Regions from separate parts of the Diaphorobacter sp. B2A2W2 genome, predicted to be linked through region 1. Evidence: predicted binding sites of a transcription regulator. Region 1 holds the regulator's gene; each other region holds the start of a gene.
What was found. The regulator FNR, encoded in region 1, switches genes on or off when oxygen is low (the NO sensors DNR and NnrR bind a similar motif). The targets are predictions, from matches to a motif close to TTGATNNNNATCAA.

Region 1 (4,163 bases):
CAGATACTTGTCGAACACCATGGCCACGCCGCGCACGAAATACCATCCCATGGGCGTGACTTCAACGCCCTCATCACTGATTTTCACCAAGCCCTGAGCCGCCATTTCTTGCAGTTGCTGTAATTCCGCATCGAAATAACTGCGGAAATCAATCAGCCAAGACTGTTCCAACGGCTCAAACAGCAATTCACCTTGGCACATCAACGCCATGATGACTGCGCGGCGCACCAAGTCGTCCTTGGTCAACGCCAGCCCGCGCACCACAGGCAAATGCCCCTGGTTAATGCAGTCGTAATACTCGTCCAGCGTTTTCACATTTTGGCTGTAAGTAGCGCCCACGCGCCCGATGGCAGAAACGCCCAGACCAATCAGGTCGCAATCGGGCTGCGTGCTATAGCCTTGGAAATTGCGGTGCAGCCTGCCTTGCCGCTTGGCCACCGCCAGCGCATCGTCAGGCAGCGCAAAATGGTCCATGCCCACGTAGACGTAGCCGGCTTCCTGGAACACATCAAGTGACCGGGCCAGCATGGACACCTTGGCCGAAGCCATGGGCAACTCGGCCGTGATGATGCGTCGCTGCGACTTGAAGCGTTCTGGCAAGTGAGCGTACGCATACAGCGCGATCCGGTCTGGCCGCAGCTCGGCTACCTGCTCCAAGGTGCGATCAAACGACTCCGGTGTCTGTCGCGGCAGCCCGTAGATCAAATCCACGTTCACCGATTCAAACCCGAGCTTCCGAGCCGCATCGACCAACGCGAACACCTTTTCGGCAGGCTGAATGCGGTGCACGGCCTTTTGTACTTCAGGGTCGAAATCCTGCACGCCAAAGCTCAGGCGATTGAAACCCAGCTCCGCCAACAATCCCAGCCGCGCTTCATCCACGGTCCGGGGGTCCACTTCTATGGAGTACTCCCCCCCCGGAACGAGGACGAAACTGCGCCTCAGCATGCCCATCAGTTCGCGCAAACCGTCATCCGTCAGAAAAGTAGGCGTGCCTCCGCCGAAATGCAGCTGGCTCACATGCTGACCCACACCGCAGTGCGCCGTATGCAGGTCGATCTCACGGCTGAGGTAACGCAAGTAGACCTCTGCCCGCTCTGGATGCCGGGTAATGATCTTGTTACACGCGCAGTAATAGCACAGCGATTCACAAAACGGGATGTGGACATAAAGCGACAAAGGCATCGCCTTGGCTACCGAACCCACGCGACGCTGCTGCAGCGCAAGGATGTATTCCCGCTCGCCAAAAGCCTCGACAAAACGATCAGCAGTCGGATAAGAGGTGTAGCGCGGCCCTGGGACGTCAAAGCGACGCAGGAGCTCTGTTGTAACAACGGTCATGACGGGATTCCTTGCACTTTCATATCACTGTGCCGTAGAGTCCCCCATGAGTCCTTGACGTTGATCAAGCGCCCATAAGGTCCTTGTGGCGACAATTTGACTTCGGCTCAAAGTCGTCCAACGGCCTACGGCATTCCATGTCTCCCAGCCGTTCAGAGGTAAGCTCAAGCCATGAACAGGGTTCCCATGCATACGAATCTCCAGACCATCAAAGTTGCCTGCTCAAACTGCAATCTGCGTGAGCTGTGCATGCCCGTGGGTCTGGACGACCAGCAACTCAAGCGCATCGATGACATTGTTGCTGTACGACGCAAGATCAAGCGTGGCGGCACGCTTTTCCGGAACGGTGAACCCTTCACATCCCTTTTTGCCATCCGCACCGGATTCTTCAAGACCTGTGTCGCCACCGAAGACGGTCGCGATCAAGTGACGGGTTTTCAAATGGCGGGCGAGATCATCGGCCTGGATGGCATCGTGAGCGACCGCCACACTTGCGATGCGGTGGCGCTTGAAGACGCCGAAGTATGCGTCATGCCCTTCGACCGTATTGAAGAGTTGTCGCGCGAAGTAACGGCACTACAGCACCATGTGCACAAGATCATGAGCCGCGAGATTGTTCGTGAGCATGGGGTCATGCTGTTGCTGGGGAGTATGCGTGCCGAGGAACGCCTTGCCGCATTCCTGTTGAATCTCGTACAACGCTTGCATGCCCGGGGTTTCTCACAATCCGAATTGGTGCTGCGCATGACACGCGAAGAGATCGGCAGCTACCTGGGATTGAAACTGGAAACCGTCAGCCGCACGTTTTCCAAGTTCGTGGAAGAAGGTATTGTGGAAGTAAAACAGCGCCATGTGCGCATCGTCGATACCGATGCGCTGAAGCGCATTGTCAACAGCCAGCAAGCCTGCCATTAAGCCTCGGTTTTTTGTTCATTCATAACTGATCGGCGGAAAGATCAGGAAACGTATTTGGCGCAATCAGCCGGCCGCGCCCCTTTGGGCACGGGGCAGCGATTCAACTCAAAGGGCGAGAGTGACAACAGCGTCGTCAATGCGCTGGAAGCCATGAGTACGAACCAGAACGTGAAGAAGGCGATGGTATACACACCTTCGCGCGAGAGATGCAGGGGTTGATCAAACCACTGCAGCGCTTCTGGATCCACGAAGGCGAACACTACCATTTCCATGACGCCCGCCATCAAAAAGGCCGGCCACGCGATCCACATCAATCGTTGCATCCACATTCGCCCATCTCCTAGCAAGTGTAGTTGACAGCCTAGCATCTGTTCTCCGGCATGCAAAGAGGACTCGCCCTGCCGGTCAGCGCGGTTGATCCTCCAGCGGAGTAGCTGCATGGTTGCGCCCCTTCATGGCAGGCGTCATGTCGCCCCCAGACTCCTTCAGGGTCTCGTTGATGTTCAAGCCCCGTTGGTAATAGTCTTCCGCGATGACGGGGTCGGGTTTGCTCACGGCCAGCCAGAGGGTCACGAAGCCCGCAATGATGACAATCACCGGCCCCGCGATGACAAGCCAGACATGGCCAAACGTCCACCAAGGCTTTCCGTCGTCGTCCAGTTTCATGGGGGAATTACTCAACATTTATATTAACTCCTCGCTCATTTATGAGCACAGCTTGTTCATTTGTATTCCACGACCGCCTTCAGCGGGGTACGAGGAATACGGATTTCTCTGCCACTTGGGCTTTATCACCCTGCGCTTGAATATCGAAATACACCGTATGCGATCCAGGAGATGCTGAGCCATACGGAATTTGAAGACGGACAACCACCCATCGGGATTCCGCCGGTCCAATGTCAATTGCGGTCTCGGACGCCACTTCCAACCCTTCCATGCCGTGGGCGCTGATGGTGTAGCGCTGCGCCCCCTCCGTAGCGTTCATGATCTGCAGCCGGTAGATATTTTCCAGCTTGCCTCCCGACACGATGCGCGAGAGCGCAGCGCGATCGCGCACGATGTCCACCTTCAACGGGGTGCGTACCACCAAGCTGGCCAGCATGCCGATGCACAACACCACCAGCACCGCTGAATAGAACAACACACGGGGTCGCAGCACGCGTTTGAGCATTTGCGACTGGGTCCAGTGGTTCTTGACGCCGTTCTGCGTTGAGAAGCGAATCAGCCCGCGCGGATACTTCATCTTATCCATCACGGTATTGCAAGCGTCCACGCAGAGACCGCAACCAATGCATTCGTATTGCAGTCCGTTGCGAATATCGATACCCGTTGGGCAGACTTGGACACATAGCGTGCAATCGATGCAGTCACCCAGTCCCGCAGCTTTGTGGTCTACCGTCTTGTTACGGGGCCCGCGAGGCTCGCCGCGCTCGGGATCGTAAGAGACGACCAGCGTGTCCCTGTCGAACATTGCGCTTTGGAAACGCGCATAAGGGCACATGTATTTGCACACCTGCTCGCGCAGGAACCCTGCGTTGCCGTACGTGGCCAACCCATAGAAGATCACCCAGAATATCTGCCACCCTCCTTGCAGGGCCAGCAACTCTCCCCCCAGCTCGCGAATCGGAACGAAATAGCCCACGAAGGTGAAGCCGGTCCAGAATGCGACCGCAATCCAAATGGCTTGCTTGACAGATTTTTTCCAGATCTTCTCAAATGTCCACGGACCATTGTCCAGGCGCATACGGGCACTGCGGTCGCCTTCGACTTTGTGCTCGATCCACATGAACATTTCCGTGTATACGGTCTGGGGACAGGAGAAGCCGCACCACAGGCGTCCCGCCACTGCAGTAAACAGAAAAAGCGACAGCGCGGAAATAATCAGCAAACCCGTCAGATAAATGAAG
Region 2 (4,163 bases), on a different contig from region 1:
TCGCGTGCTCGCGCAGGCCGCCACCTCGCCGCTGCAGGTGCCGCCCAACGACAACAGCTCGATGGACGGCTACGCCGTGCGCTGCGCCGACGTGCCGGCAGCGGGGGTGGAGTTGCCGGTGGCGCAGCGTATTCCCGCGGGCGCCTTCGGCGTGCCGCTGGCGGCGGGTACGGCGGCGCGCATCTTCACGGGCGCGCCGGTGCCCGAGGGGGCCGATGCCATCGTGATGCAGGAAGACTGCGAGGCGCTCGACGGGGATCGCGTGCGCGTGAATGCCGTACCGGCCCAGGGGCAGTGGATTCGGCGCGCGGGCGAGGACATCACCCGGGGTGCTGAGGTGCTGGCCGCTGGCACGCGCCTCACCCCCGCAGAGCTGGGCCTGGCTGCCAGTATCGGCTTGGGCACCCTGCAGGTGGCGCGCCGGCCCCGCGTGGCGCTTTTTTCCACGGGCGACGAACTCGTCATGCCGGGTGATGTGCCGCCCGCGCAGATGAAGCCCGGCGCCATCTACAACAGCAACCGTTTCTTCCTGCGCGCCATGCTGCTGCGCCTGGGCTGCGAGGTGAGTGACTTGGGCATCGTGCCCGACCGGCGCGATGCCACCGTGGCCGCGCTGCGCGAGGCTGCTCAGGGACATGACCTGATCCTGACCAGCGGCGGCGTGAGTGTGGGCGAGGAAGACCACATCAAGCCGGCGGTGGAGCGCTTGGGCACGCTGCAGCTCTGGCAGATCGCCATGAAGCCGGGCAAGCCCTTCGCTTATGGCCAGATTCCCCATGCGGGCGGCGGTGCGCACTTCATGGGCCTGCCGGGCAACCCCGTGTCCAGCTTCGTCACCTTCGGCCTGCTGGTGCGCCCCTTCCTGTTGCGCCTGCAGGGCGTGCGTGATGTTGCTCCTAAAGCGATAGCTGCTACGGCTGGATTCGACTGGCCCCGGGCCGATAAACGCCGTGAATTCCTGCGCGTGCGCCAGGGTACCGACGGCACGCTGGAGCTGTTTCCCAACCAAAGCTCGGGCGTGCTTACCTCGGCCGCCTGGGCGGACGGGGTGGTGGACAACCCCGCCGGCCAGACCATTGCACGCGGCGATACCGTGCGCTTCCTGCCATTTGCGGAGTTGCTGTCATGACCACGCCCTTCACGATCACGGTGCGCTACTTCGCCTCCATCCGCGAGGCCGTGGGCATGGGGCAGGAGACGGTGCAGACCGGCGCCACCACGCTGGGCGCCTTGCGCGATGAACTCATCGCCCGTGGCGAGCCCTGGGCCACCTGCCTCTCGCGCGGGCGCGCTGTGCGCGTGGCCCTCGACCAGACCATGGCGCATGACGCCACGCCGTTGGCGGCAGGCGCCGAGGCGGCGTTCTTTCCGCCCGTCACGGGCGGCTGACGGCGTTAAGGCTGCTGCACCGCCAGGGCGGGCAGCTCGGGGCTGCGCCACCCCAGCAACTCGGCCAGGCGCAGCGTGATCCAGCGTGCCTCGGCTGGGGTCACGCCCGCGTCCGGGCCGGCCAAGCCGGCGTGGATGCCCAGCAGCACCCCTTCTTCCGACCGCGCACCGCCGTGGTACAGCTGCTGCGCCTGTTCCACCAAGTGGCAGGCCAGGTCCTCGCACCACTCGTAGCGCGCCCGCACCTCGGCGGCAGGCGCCTGCAGGCGTGCGCGTGTGTCGCTGTACAGCGCGATGAAGGAGGGCGGGACCAGGATCTGGTTGTCGTCGTGCATCCGCCTATTGTCTGGCACGGCGAAAAAACACAGGCGCCGCTCCTGCCGGAGACGGCGCCCGCGCGGGTCTGGAGCGGATCAGCGCTTTTGCTGTGCCGGGGGCGCATCGTTGCGCGTGAACAGCCAGACGAAAAAGCCCCCCATACACAGCATGAAACCGATGCCTATGGCGCTGAACAGACCCACCTCGGTGGTGAAGAGTTGCTTGAGCAGTTGCATGGCGTTTTTCCTCCGTCGTTATGTGATGGAGCCATTGCAGCGCAGCCCGGCGGGAGCCCCTTTGAGACAAGTCAAAAATCCGGGTATACCCCACTATTGTCGTCAAGTACCTTCAATCAGGCACGAACAGGCGCTCAAAGCGCTGCTGGTCGCCTTCCAGCTCGAAGGTCACGAGCTGGCCCATCTTCGCGTCGGCCTTGCGGTGGGCGGAGAACAGGCTGTAGCGGCCCGCCAGGTCGAAGCTGGGCAGATCGATCAAGGCATAGGGGTGGGGCACGAAAGTCTGGAACTCAAACACCACACGGTGCGCATTGCGCGGCGAGGGGTAGAGCAGGTAGTCGTCGGTGGTGATGGTCTGCAGGGCCATGGTGTGCAAGTGTGGGGTGGGCGTTAAAGTGCCGTCAATCCCGCAATTCTGCCGCTGACCACTGCCATGCACCGCGTTTCCATCCAGACCCATGACTTCGACGTTTCCACCGAGCTGGAGGCGCTGCGTGCGCGGGACGCGCGCGTGGGGGCGGTGTGCTGCTTCGTGGGCACGGTGCGCGACCGCAACGAAGGGGACAGCGTGGCCTCCATGGAGCTGGAGCACTACCCGGGCATGACCGAGAAATCCATCGAGGCCATGGTGGATGCGGCGTTTGCACGTTTTGACCTCTACGGCGTGCGCGTGATCCACCGCGTGGGGCTGCTCGCGCCCTTGGACCAGATCGTGATGGTGGCCGTGACCTCGGCGCACCGCGGCGAGAGCTTTCAGGCCTGCGAGTTCGTCATGGACTACCTCAAGACCCAGGCGCCGTTCTGGAAGAAGGAGCAGACGCCGGAGGGTGCGCGCTGGGTGGATGCGCGCGTGAGCGACGATGCGGCGCTGGCGCGCTGGGGCATCGCCGCGCCGCCCCAGGTGGGCTGACTTTTATCGTCCGGCGGCTTGAAATCGAGGCCCCGGAGCCCTAGCTAGCGACAAGTTGGAGGTTTCACATGCGTCTCGATAAATTCACCACGAAGTTCCAAGAAGCGCTGTCCGATGCGCAGTCGCTGGCCCTGGGGCATGACAACGCCTACATAGAGCCCGTGCACATGCTGGTGGCCATGCTGCGCCAGGATGAAGGCCCGCGCGCGCTGTTGCAGCGTGCCGGCGCCAATGTGCCGGGCCTGCTGGCCGCGGCCGAGGCCGCCGTCAAGCGCCTGCCCCAGGTGCAGGGCCAGGATCAGGTGCAGGGCAGCCCCGAGCTGGGCCGTGTGCTGCAGGCTACCGAGAAGGAGGCCATCAAGCGCGGCGACCAGTTCATCGCCAGTGAGCTGTTTTTGCTGGCGCTGGTCGACAGCAAGGGCGAGGCCGCGCAGCTGGCCAAGGACAACGGCGTGACCCGCAAGAGCCTGGAGGCGGCCATCGACGCCGTGCGCGGCGGCCAGAAGGTGGACAGCGCCGAAGCCGAGGGTCAGCGCGAGGCGCTGAAGAAATACACGCTGGACCTGACCGAGCGGGCCCGCCAAGGCAAGCTGGACCCGGTGATCGGCCGCGACGACGAGATCCGCCGCGCCATCCAGGTGCTGCAGCGGCGCAGCAAGAACAACCCCGTGCTGATCGGCGAGCCCGGCGTGGGCAAGACCGCCATCGTCGAGGGGCTGGCCCAGCGCATCGTCGAGGGCGAGGTGCCCGAGACGCTGAAGAACAAGCGCGTGCTGGTGCTGGACATGGCCGGCCTGCTGGCGGGTGCCAAGTACCGCGGCGAGTTCGAGGAGCGTCTGAAGTCCGTGCTGAAGGAAGTGGCGCACGAGGAAGGCCGCATCATCCTCTTCATCGACGAGATCCACACCATGGTCGGCGCCGGCAAGGCCGAAGGCGCCATGGACGCGGGCAACATGCTGAAACCCGCACTGGCGCGCGGCGAGCTGCACTGCATCGGCGCGACCACGCTGGATGAATACCGCAAGTACATCGAGAAGGATGCGGCGCTGGAGCGGCGCTTTCAGAAGGTGCTGGTGGACGAGCCCAGCGTGGAAGACACCATCGCCATCCTGCGCGGCCTGCAGGTGCGCTACGAGGCGCACCACGGCGTGGACATCACCGACCCGGCCATCGTGGCCGCGGCCGAGCTGTCGCACCGCTACATCACCGACCGTTTTTTGCCTGACAAGGCCATCGACCTGATCGACGAGGCCGCGGCCAAGATCAAGATCGAGATCGACTCCAAGCCCGAGTCGATGGACAAGCTCGAG
Region 3 (4,163 bases), on a different contig from region 1:
GGCCAGCCACCCGTTCGTCGAGCGCGTGGGCCACCCGCTGCTCGAGTCCCACCCCAGCCACCAGCTCGCGCAGCGCCTGCTGCCGCGCGGCGCGGGCTCGGTGTTCAGCTTCGACCTCAAGGGCAACCGCGAGCAGGGCAAGACGTTCATCGAGACGCTCAAGCTCTTCAGCCACCTGGCCAATGTGGGTGACTGCCGCAGCCTGGTGATCCACCCCGCCTCCACCACGCACTTCCGCATGAGCGACGAAGCGCTCGCCGCGGGCGGCATCAGCCAGGGCACGATCCGCCTGTCGATCGGACTGGAAGATGCCGACGACCTGATCGACGACCTCAAGCGGGCACTCAAGGCAGCGGAGAAGCAAGCGGGAAAGGCGGGTGCGTGATGTACGTGCAAGTCAACGGCGCACAGACCTACTGCTACACCGGCGGCAAGCCCTTCGATGCCGCTAAGCCCACCGTGGTGTTCATCCACGGCGTGCTCAACGACCACAGCGTCTGGGCGCTGCAAAGCCGCTACATGGCCAACCATGGCTGGAACGTGCTGGCCGTCGACCTGCCCGGCCACAGCAAAAGCGCGGGCGATGCCCCTGCGAGCGTGGAGCAGGCGGCCGACTTCGTGGGCGCCCTGCTCGACGCACTGTCCATCCAGCGCGCCGCGCTGGTGGGCCATAGCTGGGGCTCGTTGATCGCGCTGGAGGCCGCCGCACGCCTGGGCGGGCGCATGAGCCATCTGGTGCTGGTGGGTACGGCCTATCCGATGAAGGTGTCGCCCGCGCTCATCGAGGCATCGCAGACCGACCCCGAGCAGGCGCTGCGCATGGTCAACGTGTTCTCGCGCAGCACCCTCGCGCCCCCCTCAGGCGCGGGCTTCTGGGTGTACGGCGCGGGCATGGCGCTGGGCCGCAAGGTGCTGCGCAGCAACCCGCAGGTCAATGTGTTCCACCGCGGCTTCGTGGCCTGCGACAGCTACGCCCACGGCGAACAGGCCATCGCAGCAGTGCAGTGCCCCGTGCTGTTTGCCTTGGGCACACAAGACCAGATGACCGCGCCCAAGGCCGCGCAGGGGTTGATCCAGGCCGCGCGATCCGCGGGCAAGGGCGTGCAGATCGTCCATCTGCCGGTGGGCCACCACCAGATGACCGAAGCACCGGACGCAACGCTGTTCGCCATCCGCGACTTCCTGGCAAGACGCATCTCCGCCTGAGATCGTTGCACGGCAGGGCCGGCGGTGCAGGGCATCCCCTGCAGCGCTCCCCTGCCCAATGGATGACGGGCGCCGCCGCCTCGGCAGAGGGATATGACTTCCCCTGCCACATGCGAAGCACTGGCCCCTGCTTGCCTGCGGCGACCATTTACCGGCCGCGTGATGCATATCAAAAACAGCATCAAACGACCAACCGGCAAGCGCAGTCAGCTATTTTTTAGATAGCAGTCGAAGGCCAATAGCGGCCACTTTCCCCGGCCTGGCACTGGGACATTGGCACGGTCCGCGCCTGCGGACCTAGACTGGGTTCACTCGACCAGTCGCGTCGCCCGGCGCCCGCCCTGCATGCACCTGCCTCCATCCACCGATGCCCGCGACACCCCGTGGCATGCGCTGTCCGCTGGCGAAGCGCTGCAACGGCTGCAAACCGACGACCGCCACGGCCTGGCGCATGCCGAGGTGGCGCGGCGCCTGGCACGCTTCGGCCCCAACCGCCTGCCCGCGCCGCCGCGCCGACCGGCCTGGCTGCGCCTGCTGCAGCAATTCCACAACGTGCTGATCTACGTGATGCTCGCTGCCGCGACGGTCACCGCGGCACTGGCGCACTGGATCGACACCGGGGTGCTGTTGGGGGCCGTGATCGTCAACGCGATCATCGGTTTCTTGCAGGAGGGCAAGGCCGAGTCGGCGCTGGACGCGATACGCCACATGCTCTCGCACCAGGCCACGGTGCTGCGCGGGGGGGAGCGCCAACTGGTGGCCGCCGACCAGCTCGTGCCGGGCGACATCGTCATCCTCGCGTCCGGCGACAAGGTGCCTGCGGACCTGCGCATCCTCACGGCCCGCAGCCTGCGCGCCGACGAGGCCGTGCTGACGGGCGAGTCCGTGCCCTGCGACAAGGACGAAGCCGCCGTGGCAACCGACGCCGCTTTGGGCGACCGCCGCAGCATGCTCTACTCCGGCACGCTGGTGGCCGGGGGCACCGCTTTGGGCACCGTGGTGGCCACGGGCACGAAGAGTGAACTGGGGCGCATCAGCACGCTATTGGCCCAGGTGCAGGCGAGCACCACGCCGCTGCTGCGGCAGATCGCGCAGTTCAGCCGCTGGCTGGCGCTGGCCATCGGGCTGTTCGTGCTCGCCACGTTCGCCATCGGGGTGCTCTGGCGCGCTCAGGCACCCGCGGACATGTTCATGATGGCCGTGGCGCTGGCGGCCTCGGCCATCCCCGAGGGGCTGCCCGCCATCATGACCATCACCCTGGCCATGGGCGTGCGGCGCATGGCGCAGCACAACGCCATCATCCGCCACCTGCCGGCAGTGGAAACGCTGGGAGCCGTCACGGTGATTTGCTCCGACAAGACCGGCACCCTCACTTGCAACGAGATGACCGTGCAGCGCGTGGTGACCGCCGACCATGTCATAGAGGTGACCGGCAGCGGCTATGCGCCGCAGGGGGGCTTCCTCATCGGGGGCGTGCCCATCACTGCGCAAGAACACCCTGCCCTGCAGTCCGTGGCCCTGGTGGCGCTGCTGTGCAACGACGCCGCGCTGCACGACGGTCCCCAGGGCTGGAGCCTGACGGGCGACCCGACGGAGGGCGCGCTCGTCACCCTGGCGCTCAAGGCGGGGCTGGACGCAACGGCGCTGCATGCCCGCCAGCCACGCATCGACGCCATACCGTTCGAGTCCGAGCACCGCTTCATGGCCACGTTGCACCACGACCACGCGGGGCATGCGGTGATCCTGGTGAAAGGAGCCCCCGAGCGTGTGCTGGACATGTGCAACGCACAGCGCCAGTGGCCCGCCGATGGCGCGGCCACCGATGCCCCGCTGCAGCACGACTACTGGCGCCGCGCGGCCAACGACTGCGCGGCGCGGGCGCTGCGCGTGCTGGCGATCGCCATCAAGCGCGTGCCGGCGCAGCAGCACGCGCTGCAGTTCGCCGACATGGAGGGCGGCTTCACGCTGCTCGGGCTGCTGGGCAGCATGGACCCGCCGCGCCCCGAGGCCGTGGCCGCGGTGGCCGAATGCCAGGCCGCGGGCGTACGCGTGAAGATGATCACCGGCGACCACGGCGAAACCGCACGTGCGATTGGCGCGCAGCTGGGCATCGGCCTGGGCCGCCCCGCCCTCACGGGCGCCGAGATCGAGCTGCTGGACGACGCCGCCTTGCGCGACGTGGTGGCCAGCGTGGACGTGTTCGCCCGTGCCAGTCCCGAACACAAGCTGCGCCTGGTGCAAGCCCTGCAGTCCCGCGGTGAAGTCGTGGCCATGACGGGCGACGGCGTGAACGACGCGCCCGCACTCAAGCGCGCCGACGTGGGAGTCGCGATGGGCAGGAACGGTACCGAGGCCGCCAAGGACGCGGCCGCCATGGTGCTGACCGACGACAACTTCGCCACGCTGGGTCATGCGGTGCGCGAGGGCCGGGGCATCTACGACAACGTGCGCAAATTCATCCTGTTCATGCTGCCCACCAACGGGGGCGAGGCGCTGATCGTGTTTGCCGCCATCGCATTCGGCCTGCTGCTGCCGCTCACCGCGGCGCAGGTGCTGTGGATCAATCTGGTCACGTCCAGCACGCTGGGCGTGGCGCTGGCATTCGAGCCTGCGGAGAACGACGTCATGCGCCGCCCTCCCCGGCCTCCGCAGGAAAAGCTGCTGTCCGGCCTGTTCGCGTGGCGTGTGCTCATGGTGGCGGTTTGCATGGCGGCGGCTTCGCTCGGGCTGTTCCTGTGGGAGCTGTCCAACGGCGCTGCGATCGAAACCGCGCGCACCATGGCTGTCAGCGCGGTGGTAGTGATGGAGATGTTCTACCTGCTCAACAGCCGGCACATCGAGCGCAGCGTGCTGTCGCGCGAGGGCCTGCTGGGCAATCCCAAGGTGCCCCTGACCATCGCCCTCTGTGCGCTGCTGCAACTGGGCTTCGTGCACCTGCCCTGGATGCAGGCCGTGTT

Region 2: a site for FNR is predicted at 2,005-2,018, ahead of AC1PPL_RS04555 (DUF3149 domain-containing protein). Genes of this name have one in related genera too.
Region 3: a site for FNR is predicted at 1,366-1,379, ahead of AC1PPL_RS10745 (cation-transporting P-type ATPase). Genes of this name have one in related genera too.

The regions. Positions count from the first base shown of each region.
Region 1 is NZ_JBWZOR010000008.1:84,384-88,546, reverse strand. It holds gene hemN (oxygen-independent coproporphyrinogen III oxidase) at 1-1,341, opposite strand, end outside; gene fnr (fumarate/nitrate reduction transcriptional regulator Fnr) at 1,513-2,256, shown strand; gene AC1PPL_RS13810 (hypothetical protein) at 2,298-2,585, opposite strand; gene AC1PPL_RS13805 (FixH family protein) at 2,662-2,940, opposite strand; gene ccoG (cytochrome c oxidase accessory protein CcoG) at 3,002-4,163, opposite strand, start outside.
Region 2 is NZ_JBWZOR010000002.1:282,899-287,061, forward strand. It holds gene AC1PPL_RS04540 (molybdopterin molybdotransferase MoeA) at 1-1,129, shown strand, start outside; gene moaD (molybdopterin converting factor subunit 1) at 1,126-1,389, shown strand; gene AC1PPL_RS04550 (hypothetical protein) at 1,395-1,724, opposite strand; gene AC1PPL_RS04555 (DUF3149 domain-containing protein) at 1,803-1,943, opposite strand; gene AC1PPL_RS04560 (hypothetical protein) at 2,056-2,310, opposite strand; gene moaE (molybdopterin synthase catalytic subunit MoaE) at 2,377-2,853, shown strand; gene clpB (ATP-dependent chaperone ClpB) at 2,922-4,163, shown strand, end outside.
Region 3 is NZ_JBWZOR010000005.1:77,566-81,728, forward strand. It holds gene AC1PPL_RS10735 (O-acetylhomoserine aminocarboxypropyltransferase) at 1-385, shown strand, start outside; gene AC1PPL_RS10740 (alpha/beta fold hydrolase) at 385-1,206, shown strand; gene AC1PPL_RS10745 (cation-transporting P-type ATPase) at 1,552-4,163, shown strand, end outside.